DNA from 3 places in the Paenibacillus sp. EKM206P genome. Region 3 is predicted to be linked to each of the others. Evidence: predicted binding sites of a transcription regulator. Region 3 holds the regulator's gene; each other region holds the start of a gene.
What was found. Region 3 encodes LexA, which represses DNA repair genes until DNA is damaged. Its sites were predicted from a motif close to CGAACATATGTTCG; they were not measured.
Positions count from the first base shown of each region.

Region 1: the regulator LexA is predicted to act here: its motif matches at 2,008-2,021, upstream of G9G53_RS22905 (YolD-like family protein).
Region 2: the regulator LexA is predicted to act here: its motif matches at 1,569-1,582, upstream of G9G53_RS09685 (DNA polymerase IV).

Region 1 is NZ_JAAMNQ010000015.1:56,272-60,519, forward strand. Features, by position in the region: gene G9G53_RS22890 (ATP-dependent DNA ligase) at 1-684, opposite strand, end outside; gene G9G53_RS22895 (hypothetical protein) at 1,065-1,346, shown strand; gene G9G53_RS22900 (hypothetical protein) at 1,372-1,932, opposite strand; gene G9G53_RS22905 (YolD-like family protein) at 2,062-2,397, shown strand; gene G9G53_RS22910 (hypothetical protein) at 2,459-3,175, shown strand; gene G9G53_RS26955 (accessory gene regulator ArgB-like protein) at 3,126-3,647, shown strand; gene G9G53_RS26770 (hypothetical protein) at 3,644-3,766, shown strand; gene G9G53_RS22920 (hypothetical protein) at 3,788-4,248, shown strand, end outside.
Region 2 is NZ_JAAMNQ010000003.1:623,167-627,414, reverse strand. Features, by position in the region: gene G9G53_RS09700 (sulfite exporter TauE/SafE family protein) at 1-542, shown strand, start outside; gene G9G53_RS09695 (DsrE/DsrF/DrsH-like family protein) at 631-1,104, shown strand; partial or broken gene G9G53_RS09690 (metal-sensing transcriptional repressor) at 1,175-1,413, shown strand; gene G9G53_RS09685 (DNA polymerase IV) at 1,614-2,882, shown strand; partial or broken gene G9G53_RS09680 (Y-family DNA polymerase) at 3,270-3,740, opposite strand; gene G9G53_RS09675 (transglycosylase domain-containing protein) at 3,957-4,248, shown strand, end outside.
Region 3 is NZ_JAAMNQ010000003.1:268,514-272,761, forward strand. Features, by position in the region: gene G9G53_RS07915 (HAD family hydrolase) at 1-312, opposite strand, end outside; gene G9G53_RS07920 (hypothetical protein) at 468-977, opposite strand; gene G9G53_RS07925 (DUF896 domain-containing protein) at 1,098-1,304, opposite strand; gene G9G53_RS07930 (LysM peptidoglycan-binding domain-containing protein) at 1,413-1,781, opposite strand; gene lexA (transcriptional repressor LexA) at 1,968-2,594, shown strand; gene G9G53_RS07940 (hypothetical protein) at 2,874-3,176, shown strand; gene G9G53_RS07945 (hypothetical protein) at 3,412-3,576, shown strand; gene G9G53_RS07950 (hypothetical protein) at 3,617-3,757, shown strand; partial or broken gene G9G53_RS07955 (GNAT family N-acetyltransferase) at 3,987-4,248, shown strand, end outside.

The DNA of each region.
Region 1 (4,248 bases), on a different contig from region 3:
CAGCTCAATGATACCGGATGGACGAATTTTACCACTCGCATTCGGTACGCCTGCAAGCCATCCGAATTCCCCTTTGCGATAACCTGTTATAAATACGTCTGCATAGGACCAGTTAATGACCTTCTGCCATGCGCTATGTCGACGGTTATAGTACTTGCTGTCCTTCCTTTTTCCCACCATACCTTCTAGTTTTAGATCCTGCATTTGTTTAAACAGAGCATCTCCTGCGCCTTCTACAAACGGGATCATACCGAAGCGATCACTCGGCAAGGTGAGACTAGCCAAAATTTCTTTGCGTTGCATTAAGGGCAAATCCTGAAGATCTTGTCCTTTATAGTGGAGCATGTCGAAAATAACAAAAGTAACGGGGAGTGTGTTGGTTAACTGCTGGATTTTTTCTGATTTCTTGGCCTTAAAACGTGTCATGATTGATTCAAAATCAACTAACCCTGTGGCTGGATCGTAACAGGCTACCTCGCCATCCAGGATAATGTCGTCATCAAAGGGAAGTAACAGTTCCGGGTATTGGTGTGTGCAGTCGTTGTTATGGCGCGTGAATAAGCGTACATTGCCGTTCTGTTGCGAATATATTAAGCGGTGGCCGTCTATTTTCGGTTCGAAGATATAGCGTGAATCCGAAAAGGGGGCAGCCGCTGTTTCAAGTAACATTGGAGAAATAAACAAATAGACCACCTCAAATTAATTATAACGCTCATTTGTGTAGTAGTGAGGCGGTAAGTATTGGAGAGTACAAAGGTGTTGCAACACGCGTTGAAGGAAAGACTAGGTGTTAAAGATTACCCTACTGCAAAGTAAGTAAACTCAAAATATTTTGTAACCTAACCGTAAAGCTGCACTCTATGTGAGTGTTTGAATTGAACTTGATTTCCGCATTGTAAATGCGGATTGAGATGTAGTGGCACTCTGTAGGAGTGTTTATTTTAAGCCCGTAAGTGCCAAAGAAAGTACTAGCTCCACTGGCAATTAGACTGCCAGCGGAGCATTTTTTTATGTTGAATGACGAACGCTTGTTTGCATATAATAGTTGCAGAGGAGTGATCGACATGTTACCTGATATCGAGCGCAAGCTGCTACGGATACTCTACAATTATTCAGCAGGTCGCCGCCGACTACCAACCATGAAGGAACTGGAGATAAAGACAGGAAGGCGCACAGAGGACATAAAGGCGGGGCTGCTGGCTCTTGAAAAGGATAATTATATCTTGTGGGAAAACAAATTGGACACACGGCATATCGTCATTATTGAAGGATGGGACAGGGACCCGAAGATTTCCACACCGACAACGCCACCTGGAGCTGTAAACAGATACTATACGGAATACTAAAACCCCGGATTTCTCCGGGGTTCATTCATTTCATGAAATTAATTTTATTTTTATTTTTGTTCAGATAAAACTGGACTGCCCTATTTTCATCAGGGAAACCCTCAGTAACTTTTTCGAGTTGGACAGAAAAAACTTTTCCGTTCTTAATCTCTACCGTTAGCTCAGGATCAGTATAATCAGTACCATAAGAATAATAAATAGATTCGGATGCGTTCATTTTAGTTAATGGATTTCCTAGTTTTTCGATGACTCTTTTTGCTGTATCGCCCACCACAAATTTGTTTTTGATACCTTTTCCCTTTTGATAAACACTTACATATTCAAGAATTCCGTTGTGGAAGTGGAGATATTGATTGTCGTCAAAGAAAGCAACATCCCCACTGTATGCGATTTGATAATACTCTGTCTCAATTTTCATGTTCTTGAGCTGTGGCTGTAAGTCCGAAAAGGCAGAGCCCAGTGTCCAATTACCTACAGTATTAAAATTCTCGTAAGGTTTCTGCGCGGATGCGTGGGGGATTATAATCGAGCAAACGAAGAAGACTGTAAATATTGAAAGGCATATTTTTTTAAACAAAACTGACATCGGTTGGTTCACCTCGTGTTTTTTTTATAGTCTATCAGTATTAGGGATATTTTTCTATATTTCGTTCTATTGTCGGGAACGTTTGTTCTCTTTATAATGAATACATATCTTAAACAGGAGGCGGTTATGTTGGGTAAAAAGTTGGAAGAAAATGGTTTATGGGAAAGTAGTCGGATCATCCTACCTGAGCATAAAGAGGGTTATTTGCGTCTAATGAGAGAACAGCAGCGCCGCAATAAGCCGGAGCTGGACGAGCAGGAAATACGCTTAATTGAGAAGGCGCTAATTGACTCCTACAATCGTCGTACTGAGGTCACCATATCTATTTTCGACCCGTTTGATGATTCAGCTATGACAGGCGCGGTCACTTCCGTAAACACTGCTAGACGCGAGATAAAGCTATCTCGTAGCGAAGACGATTATAGTTGGATTAAGCTGGAGGATATTATTTCGGTAAATGCATAAAATACCTTGATTACCCAATACACCGCTATATAATTAAGGTAACTTAACTATAGGGTGGTGTATGGTGTTAACTAATTTTTTCTATTTAATTATGGGTGTCTTTGATGCACTGGCTATTCTTGTGTTCCCTTTAGCTTTGTACATGCTCCCCATAAAAGACTACAAGTATAAGATTATCCTTTTTGCTGTGGTTATTTCTCTTGTATCCTTTTTGATGAGGATTGTACTGAACATACCTAAATTTGACTTACCTTTGCAGTATGGTCTGTTTGTAATATTTTATAGACTTTCTCTAAAAATAAAATTACATTGGTCTGCTTTTATATTGGGGTCTGCCATAAGTGCCTATGCCACTTTACAAATGTTAATTTTTTATGTATATAGCTTCCTTAATATAATGCAGATAACTGTATTAAAGGAAAACGCCTCTCTGCAAGTGTTTTTGTTGCAAGGAACTTCTATACTCACTACTTACCTTATTGCCGCAATTTTCAAGCTATACAAAACGGGATTTTCTTTCATATCAGCGCCTCCCCATGATTTCATCTGGAGAGAAGACTACAATACAACAGAAAATAAAATGGTCTTAACAAGTACCCTGTTTTCGACAATAACGATAAGTTTGGGAGTAATACTGTTGTATTATTTAAATCCGCTTGCAATATTGCTGGTGTCTATATTCACTTTTGGACTTTCGTACTACTTTTCAAAGAGGAGCGATTACGAGGATGCTCGAAAAGCTATCGAGGCATATCGCATCAGAAATAAAGAAAGCTGATCCTGATGGCCCCGGCAGTGTTGCGGTCTTAGCATACGTAATAGGGATTAAGCTTAATTGGTTTACGGGGTTAATGCTTACAGTGCTATTTGGATGGGTACTGGGTGATATTTTAAATGCCCTTTTGGCTTTTTTCAGTTTTGTAGCACTTAGAAAGTTCTCGGGCGGGTTTCATTTCCGATCATTGACATTCTGTGCTGTATTTTCTGCAACGCTTTTCGCTAGTATACCTCTAATACATCTTGGACACGATGGCACAATCTTGTTTACATCCATAACAGCTTTAGTGGTCTTATGGGTGGCTCCGCGCAAATCTGAGGACCTTAATCCTTCGGGATTAGACCCATATTTAAAATGGATTTCGTTAGCTGTCGTAATCACTAATTTTATATTCCAATCCCCTGTAATTGCTCTATCTTTCACGGCTCAAGCTATTCTACTTCTACCAAGGAAGGGAGGTGAGCAACCATGAAAAAGAGTATCGCGCGTCTTGTATCTAAATTGTTAGTTAACGATGCAGAAAAATCTTCTAGATCAGAAAAAACATTAGTAGGCGCAATGCCTGTACCACAAGAACTAAAAAAGAACTAAAAAAGAAATGAACATACTCATATGGAAAACAGAGAAATTTTTGCACCCGAGATACTTCCAAGTGGGGACTTTGGAAATAGGTATTCATTTTTCGAAAGCGACCTAATAGCTGTTGAAAGATGGATACCTAAATCAAATTATGAAATACCGCTTTTTATCACAAATTGCGGTAATTATACAGCACCTACAACACACGGGGAATTCGCTGTTGGATTCCCCGATTTCCTTAGTCTGGATACAGGGAATTTGGTTAATCTTAAAAATGTCTCCAGAGGGGAAACTGGTGATTATGGCGGTAAGGTTTTTTTTAGGGGAACTGATATGTATACCAGTGTTAATAAACTCAACTCAGTTATATTGACCGAACTAATAGAAGCTGCACAGAAGCGGCCAACTGATCAACGGTTTATCATGGGCGTGTGTAATTCTAAAGCAGGCCTTTTTCCTGCTAGGGACGTTTGCTATATGGACATGTGGGACCC
Region 2 (4,248 bases), 350 kb from region 3:
ATAAGGGGTTAGTGTCCTATATGGGCAGCAGTATTCTTGCGGGCAGTCTCATCGGCGGTTTTGTCTCCAGTATGATCAACGAGGGCGTTATTAACCTGCTTTATGGCATTCTTGCGGTTTTGGCTGTCATTCTCATGCTGATTCCCCGCAGAGGCACAGAAGAACAGGTGCAAGAACTGCGCTTCAACAAGTGGATTGCCGTAGGATCTGCTTTTGTGGTAGGGATCGTATCTGGGATCGTAGGTGCTGGAGGAGCGTTTATCCTTATCCCGATTATGCTGACAGTTCTCAGGATTCCGACGCGAACAACCATCGCTTCTTCACTGGCTATCGTATTTATATCTGCGATTGGCGGAGTCCTCGGTAAAATTAGCGGCGGTGCAATCCCCCTCTTGCCGACCGTATTTACTGTCATCGGAAGCGTGATTGGTGCGCCGCTTGGCTCCAAAGTAAGTTCTAAAATCAATGTTAAGGTGCTTAGATACGGCTTGGTTGTGCTGATTGCCCTTACAGCTATAAAGGTTTGGTCCTCCATTCTTTAAGATATAGCAGAAAGAGTTACATCAACATTTCACTTATAATACCTACCTATAGGGGTATTGGTACAAAACGAAAAGGAGTTTAAATACGATGGCAGAAAAATCAACGATCGTCCTTTTCAGCGGCGATTTGGACAAAGCAATTGCAGCGTTTATTATTGCAAATGGTGCGGCAGCATATGATCATGAAGTGACGATCTTCTTTACCTTTTGGGGATTAAACACGCTTCGTAAAGACGAGATTGTGAAGACGAATAAAGGCTTGCTTGAAAAAGCTTTCGGCTGGATGATGCCACGAGGCGCAAAGAGGCTCGGACTGTCAAAGATGAATTACGCTGGGCTTGGCCCACAAATGATCAAGCATGTCATGAAGAAGAACAATGCACTGTCCTTGCCGCAGCTCATCGAGCTTGCGCAGGAGCAGGGAGTGAAACTCGTAGCGTGCACTATGACTATGGATCTCCTTGGCTTGAAACAGGAGGAATTGATCGATGGTTTGGAATATGCAGGTGTGGTTGCTTACCTGGGAGACGCGTCGAACGGTAAGGTGAATCTGTTTATTTAAGAAGTGTATGAGTTTAATTCTTTACTCTATATTATACCTATATCGGTATGTTAGAGAGGAGCAGACTAAAATGGAATACAATTATCGGAATTGATGAAAACACGCCTTCGCCGAATTGAAGGACAAATTCGAGGCGTGTTACGGCTAATGGAGGAAGGGAAGTCCTGCAAGAAAGTGGTTCCACAGTTGTCCACCGTACGTAACGCTTCCGATAAAGCCATTGCCCAGATCGTGGCGGAAAATCTGCAGCAGTGTATCCTGGCTGAGCAAGCCGCCGGTAAAGACACGACTATTTCCATTGGGGGATAGTCCCTCTTTAGCTTTTTGACAACAAGGAGCAAGTTTCTTTGACTTCATTACCTATGGAGAAAATCATTTAAACTCCTCAATCTTTTCACTTGCAAATTATACAAGTCCTATAAATTACCTGAATACAGAACTCGTGTTTGGCATTATAATAATCAAGAACGCATGTTCGTATATACGTAATCGGTTTTGGAGGGTACAGCATGACTAAAACAACTGAGCGGACAATTCTTTTGGCGGATTGTCAGAGTTTTTATGCGAGTGTAGAAAAAGCTTCTTACCCAGAGTACAAAAATAAACCGCTTGCGGTAGCAGGCGATCCTGCACGCAGGTCTGGAATTATTTTAGCAGCATGCCCTATGGCCAAAAGTTTCGGGGTGTCTACAGCAGACCGGCTCGGTGAAGCCCTCAACAAATGTCCTGAGCTTGTGATCGTCCGTCCCCGTATGAAACATTATATTGATGTCTCTTTAGCAATTACGGATATATACAAGGAATACACCGATCTAGTAGAGGTGTTTAGTATCGATGAGCAGTTTCTGGACATTTCGGGTAGTTTTAAAATTTTTGGAGATTCTTTAACCGTTGCAAGAGAAATTCAAAAGAAGATTCTTTTACAAACCGGGGTTTGGGTACGAATAGGAATCAGTTCCAATAAGGTTCTTGCCAAAAGCGCAACTGATATTTGGGCTAAAAAAATTAAAAGCGGTATATTCACGTTACCCAAGACAGAATTAGAGCAGCTACTCTGGCCACAGCCAGTTAATAAAATGTTTGGGGTAGGTTCGCGGATGTCGTCCCATTTTGAGCGGCTTGGTATGACAACCATTGGTGATATCGCTAGAACGTCTCTACCAGACCTTAAGTCTAAATTCCGCGTTCGTTTTGGAAAACAGTCGGATATACAGGCGGAGGTCATGTGGAAAACAGCCAATGGTCTAGATGAGAGTCCTGTAGCTCCGTATACCCTCAGTTCTCCACAAAAGTCGGTAAGCCATATGATCACCCTACCCCAAGATTATTTGGAACCAAATGAAGTAGAGACCATCCTGCTTGAACTCTCGGAAGAAGTTTGTCGAGACAGTCGTCGTAAGGGGTACATGGGCTCTGTCGTGACCGTTAGTTGTACATGCAGTCCATATGAGGCTCCCACCGGATTTTCTAGGCAAATAAAGCTAACAGATCCGGCTAACAATACGAATAAAGTGTACAACGCAGCAAAAAAAATATTTTATAATTTTTGGAACGGTATGCCGATACGACGCTTAGGTGTCACTTTAAGTGGGTTGGTTGACGACCAAACTTATCAACTTTCCTTCTTTGAGGATCATGAGCGTATCCGCTCCTTGGAAGAAGCAACAGATAAAATTAAAGAACGCTATGGTAGCGCAGCTATCATAAGAGCGTCCTCTTTGACCCAAGCTGGTCAGGCACTAGAGAGATCCCTAAAAATCGGGGGGCATTATAAATAAACAGGTATTAAAACTAATACATCCAGTAAATTCGATCTTTCACTATTAGTACAGTGTAAATTCCTGATTATTGGAACCAAGCTATCCGTTAGTTCAATAAAAAGGGTGCTTCCGCACCTTTGCTTGGGTCACGTCCTCATCATTATATTCCATTTAAATTATTAATTAAAGAACATACGCGGGTAGCATGTAGTGCTCTAAAAGAAGCCTTATCTTAGTCTAAGCAATAAGAAATACTTGGACATCTACAACTAAATTTTTAATCTAAAACTTTTTTCGAAAGCAATAAACAAAGAAATTGAATAATGTACATTACTTTAGTCGTTAAATATCTTGTTCCTACAGGATTTTATAATTATGTACAAGTAATTTAGTTTGTCTTATTACTGTTTTAGCCAGCATTTTGTTGGAGCTGATGCCAATTCGAATCCATACTCCTGTTTGTGCCAGTACCTTTTGCTGAATTTCACTTGCAATACTCACCGGATCTCCGAACAGAGAGAGGCTTCCGCTCATATCCAGAAACTGTTCATCAATGCTGAAAACTTCAACCAAATCCGTATATTCATTATAGATTTCTGTTATTTTTAATGAAACATCGATATAATGCTGCATACGCGGGCGTACAATGATAAGGTCAGGACATTTTTTCACCGCTTCTCCCAGACGTTCTGCTGTAGATATACCGTATTTTTTGGCCAGCGGACATGCAGCTAAAATAATGCCTGAACGAAGTGCAGGGTCACCGGCCACAACGAGTGGCTTATGTTGGTATTTGGGATCATCTGCTTTTTCGATGCTGGTATAAAAACTTTGGCAGTCCGATAAGAATATGGTTTTATTTCTGCGTTCCTTCAAAAATTCGACCTCCTCTCCTGATAGGTGTTGATCATCCTACCAAAATATTCTTGAATGTATACTCTTATAGTAGTATTATATACAGAACAAGTGTTCCTAATACAAATGTATTTTTTGGAACGTTAGAGTTTACGTAAAACCTAACATGGCGTATCATAATATCTTGAGCAAAAACAAGTGGAAATGAATGAATATTGAGGGGAGAAAACCATTTTTATGAACCCAAAACGTCGACCATCATCTCAAAAACGCAGTAGGTGGCGTATTTTTGGCAGAGTTTTGCTAATTAATATCAAGTGGTTCTCGTTTGCGGGTGTACTTGGAGTGCTATTTGCTGGAGGTCTTATATCCGGCTATGTAGCGGCACTGGTTCATGATGAACCTGTACGATCACGTCAGTTGATATATGAAAAGGTAAATGAGAACGCTCTGACCAGCTTTGTATTATTTAATGATCAGGTAACTCCGGTTGGAAGAATGCGCATGGAGGAGGATCGACAGCTCGTTG
Region 3 (4,248 bases):
TCTGCGCCATGATTCCTTTCGATAAACAGGGGCCAACTGTTCCAATTGACGGAATTCAGGCTGCTCACCTGCTGTAAAATTCGCCCACAATCCTTCAAACGGATTAATGCCGATCATTTGAGTAAAACTAAAGGTTTCATAGGATTCATACAAAGCGCGTGCTTCTTTACGTACGGCTTCCTCCAGAGCTTTTGGATCAACACCTGCTTCACGGGAGCCTGTTTGACACGCTGCATCAAATGCCTCTTCTACACTACGTTCATCCCACAAAAGGGTATCATCAAGATCAAACATTACCGCCTGAATCGTCATCTGAATTATCCACTCTCTTTCCACAGTATATGTACGCCTATTTGCTTGATTAAGCATTTGAATCGTTATGTGTGCCCATATTAAGCAAGCGGCCGCAGCATGTTATATGAAATAACATCATACGGCCTTTGTTACAGAGCTACAGGCTAAATCAGTTATTTCTTGTCAACCTGTATCTGATTGGATAGCGCAAACTTCTCAAGTCGCTCTGCAATGGCATCCGTGTCATAGCGACCTAATGATTTTGTGAAAATAAAATTACCACCCTTACCTTTTCTTTCAACGGTTACGTAACCCTTTTCAATCTTGATGGCTTTCATGTCCCCTGCCGTCATTGGACGTTCTCTACCACCTTTCAGCATATAGAGAGTATCCTTTCCCACTTTCAGATAAGGACGACGGATAAAAAAGATAACAGCCAACATCAAGTACAGGCCGAATACAAGCCAATCCATCCCTCGCATACCGGTCTTAGTCAAAAAGTAACTCATAAGCATGTACAATACAGAAAGACCAGCCAGCATAATTGGCACAGTAATGTTACGGCCACGGAAAATATCCATTGCAGAACCTGCGCCGCTAATGGTTTGAATACCTTGCTTTTTGCGCGATTTATTTAAATGCGCTGTGTTTTTGCGTACTTTTCTTTCAAATGATCGGGCCATCTCTCAATTCCTTCCCAGATATATTACATTAAAACAATTGCCTCAAAGCTGATCTATATAGATACCATGAGAGGTACCTAAAACAAAAGGCAAATTGCAGGCTTGGGCGCTTTAACAACATTAATGCTTCAGCCCGTCATTTCCCTTCGATGTATCATCGTCCACAAATTCAATCGTTTCAAGCTGCTGCCGAAAATTACGGCGAATGTTACCTAAATAAATTTCTCGAAGATTGGCGCGCTCTGTGGCTTCCTCTTCCGTCAAACCCTCGGATTTTGCTTTGCGCGCTAATTCATTAATGCGCTGTACCAAGCTGTCTATATCCAAATTGTGTCCCCTCCATAAAAGCAAAGATATAATACACTTTGACATGTAGAAAAGAGCTTGTCAAGGCTCCCGCATTACGCTCCCTGACAAGCTCTAATAGTCAATAGATCATAAGTCAGGAAGCTTGAGTACCTGACCTGCCTGCACTCCCCGATCCTCTAAACCGTTAATCCGCACAATTCCTTCTATATATACCCGTGTATCCATTCGTTCCGGTTTATGATTCGCGGCAATCTGCCACAACGTATCCCCAGGTTGTACCGTCAGTTTAGTCACTTCTTCCTTGGAAGCTGAAGGAGCCGCGAAAACCGTAAGTACACCTGCTCCTGCAATCCAAGCAACAATCACTATAATAAGAAGCTTAAGTAAAAGAGTATGGGTAATAATCTGCATAAAACGCGCCCTACCCTCTTTTCGGGTCTCCTGTAAATTTTCTATATTCATTGGAAAAATACTTTGATAGGTGCTATATTTCATCATGGCTGTGTCCTCCAAACGTTTGTTCTTATGTTTTCACAATATAACACGAACGTTTGTTTTGTTCAATAGAAAAGAGAACAAAAGTTCGCAATTTTTTTAGGGATTATTTAGAACTTATGTTTGTACGAACGGAGGTTCTATGCTATAATTTTCCCAAACGTTACTAAATGGGGTTGATACGGTATGTCTAAGATTTCGAGCCGCCAGCAGGCCATTCTTGAATTTATCCGCAATGAAGTGCGTCTAAAGGGATACCCCCCTTCTGTACGCGAAATAGGCGAGGCTGTCGGATTGGCCTCCAGTTCTACGGTTCACGGTCATTTGGATCGCTTAGAGAAAAAAGGACTCATTCGCCGCGATCCTACAAAACCACGGGCTATTGAGTTACTCGGTCAAGACGAATCGGATAACAGCAACTTGATTAATTACTCCATTAGTCGTGTCCCCGTCGTCGGCAAAGTAACCGCTGGTCTTCCTATTACGGCGACAGAAAATATTGAAGATTACTTTCCTCTTCCCCAACACTTTGTTGGTGAGGATAAAATATTCATGTTATCTGTTGTAGGCGAAAGCATGATTGAGGCTGGGATTGCTAACGGAGACTATGTAATCGTACGTCAGCAGCAGACCGCTGATAATGGCGATATTGTTGTAGCTATGACAGATGAAGACGAAGCTACAGTTAAAACCTTCTACAAAGAAAAAGATCATATCCGGCTTCAACCTGAAAATCCAGCCTTTGAACCGCTTCGTCTGACACACGTCAGTATTTTGGGCAAAGTTGTAGGACTCTTCCGGGACTTCCACTGATTTCTCGTTCTTCCTTCCCCGTTATTCTATCCCCTAATACAAAACCGGCTGCCTAGGGCAAGCCGGTTTTGTATTGTTATTATGCTTACTATGTATCTCACAACTATTCTTTCCTTTTTGCAACCTATTCCTATTGTATCTACTATAAAATCAGCCTCATCATCTCAAATAATCCCCCACTGATCTTGAACAGCTATACTGTTATGGGAAAAACTAATAGATCTTTCTTTTAGCTAAATATGGTATATTAATTACTCATAGCTCTGTAGGAGGAATTAAATGAAAAAAATAATAATTTCAGCGTTTGTTATGATATTTATCGTCGTAAGCTGTGCAGTTCCAACAATGGATCATTTGTATGCAGAAGAGAAATCACACATAACAACCTACGATCGTATTCAGTACATACAAATACTCATCCATTTCAGGTATTTAGAAAAGCAACTTGAAGCTGTAATTTCCGAAAGAAATAATTACCCAGAGGCCAGCCAAGAATATAAACAGCTCTCAGAACAACTGAATCATATTCTTGCCCAAGAGGCATACTACGAAAAAAAACTTAACACCCTTAATAGTAAATAATTTTCATACAAACTGCATATTATCTTTATTCTACACATTAGACTCATGCCGACCTGCCTGTAACATCTCCTGCAACGTAAAGTTGAAAAGGCGAAGACAGGTTCGCATGAGTTTTTTTGTTAACCTTTAGGGATATAGGTACTAGCTTCTTTTTGCTTCTAATAGATTTATGCTGATACATTACTATCACAATTGACATATATATATAGCAGAACTAAGCAAAGGAGATATGCAGATGATCAGAAATAGAGTTAAAACGTATAAGCATCGCATCGGGAAAAACAGATATCTGGTCGTTAAAGTCTTTCAAGCCGCAGCTGCTAAAACAGGAAGCGGAAATGCACTAGCAACCAATGCCTTGAATATCAAAATTTCCAAGCGTAAGCATAAACGCCACTAAGATTCAACCGCACCTTCATTTCTTGAAGGGAGGTGATATTATGAGCAGAAGACATTGCAGACGTGATTTAAGAAGAAGAAGATTGAACATCCGTTCCAATCAAAGAGCCACTGCGCGTGCAAGAGGTAACGCACTGGCTGTTAATTTGTTTAGCGTAAACGATAGACAACGCAGACGTTAATAATTGTTTCCATGCAAAAAGCGGGAGGAATTCTTCCTGCTTTTTTGTGTTAAATAGCACACCTAACTACTGCTATGAATCATTTAAGCAAGCGGAGGGGGATCTAAAATATCACACATAGTTGAACAGTCGCTACTATTTTACTCTTTTATAAATCTAACAGACAGGAAAAAGTGGTTCTCTTTTAGAATAATGTGCATAGAGAAATTAAACCAGAAGGAGACAAGCCATGATAATTAAAATGTCACTTTCAAATATGGGGGATTTTAAAAAGTCAAATGAGAATAACGGCTTTATTGTGTCAGGAAAAATTATACCTAAATACGAGAACAACATTTGGTCATATATATAAGAAAGTTTTCCCGAACCATATTTTAAACAGTATGAGGATGATGACGTCGATATCAGTTATATTAATGAACAAGGAAAATCTATTTTTTTATATTATGATGAGAACGACTGTGTTGGGAAAATTAAACTTTGTACTTATT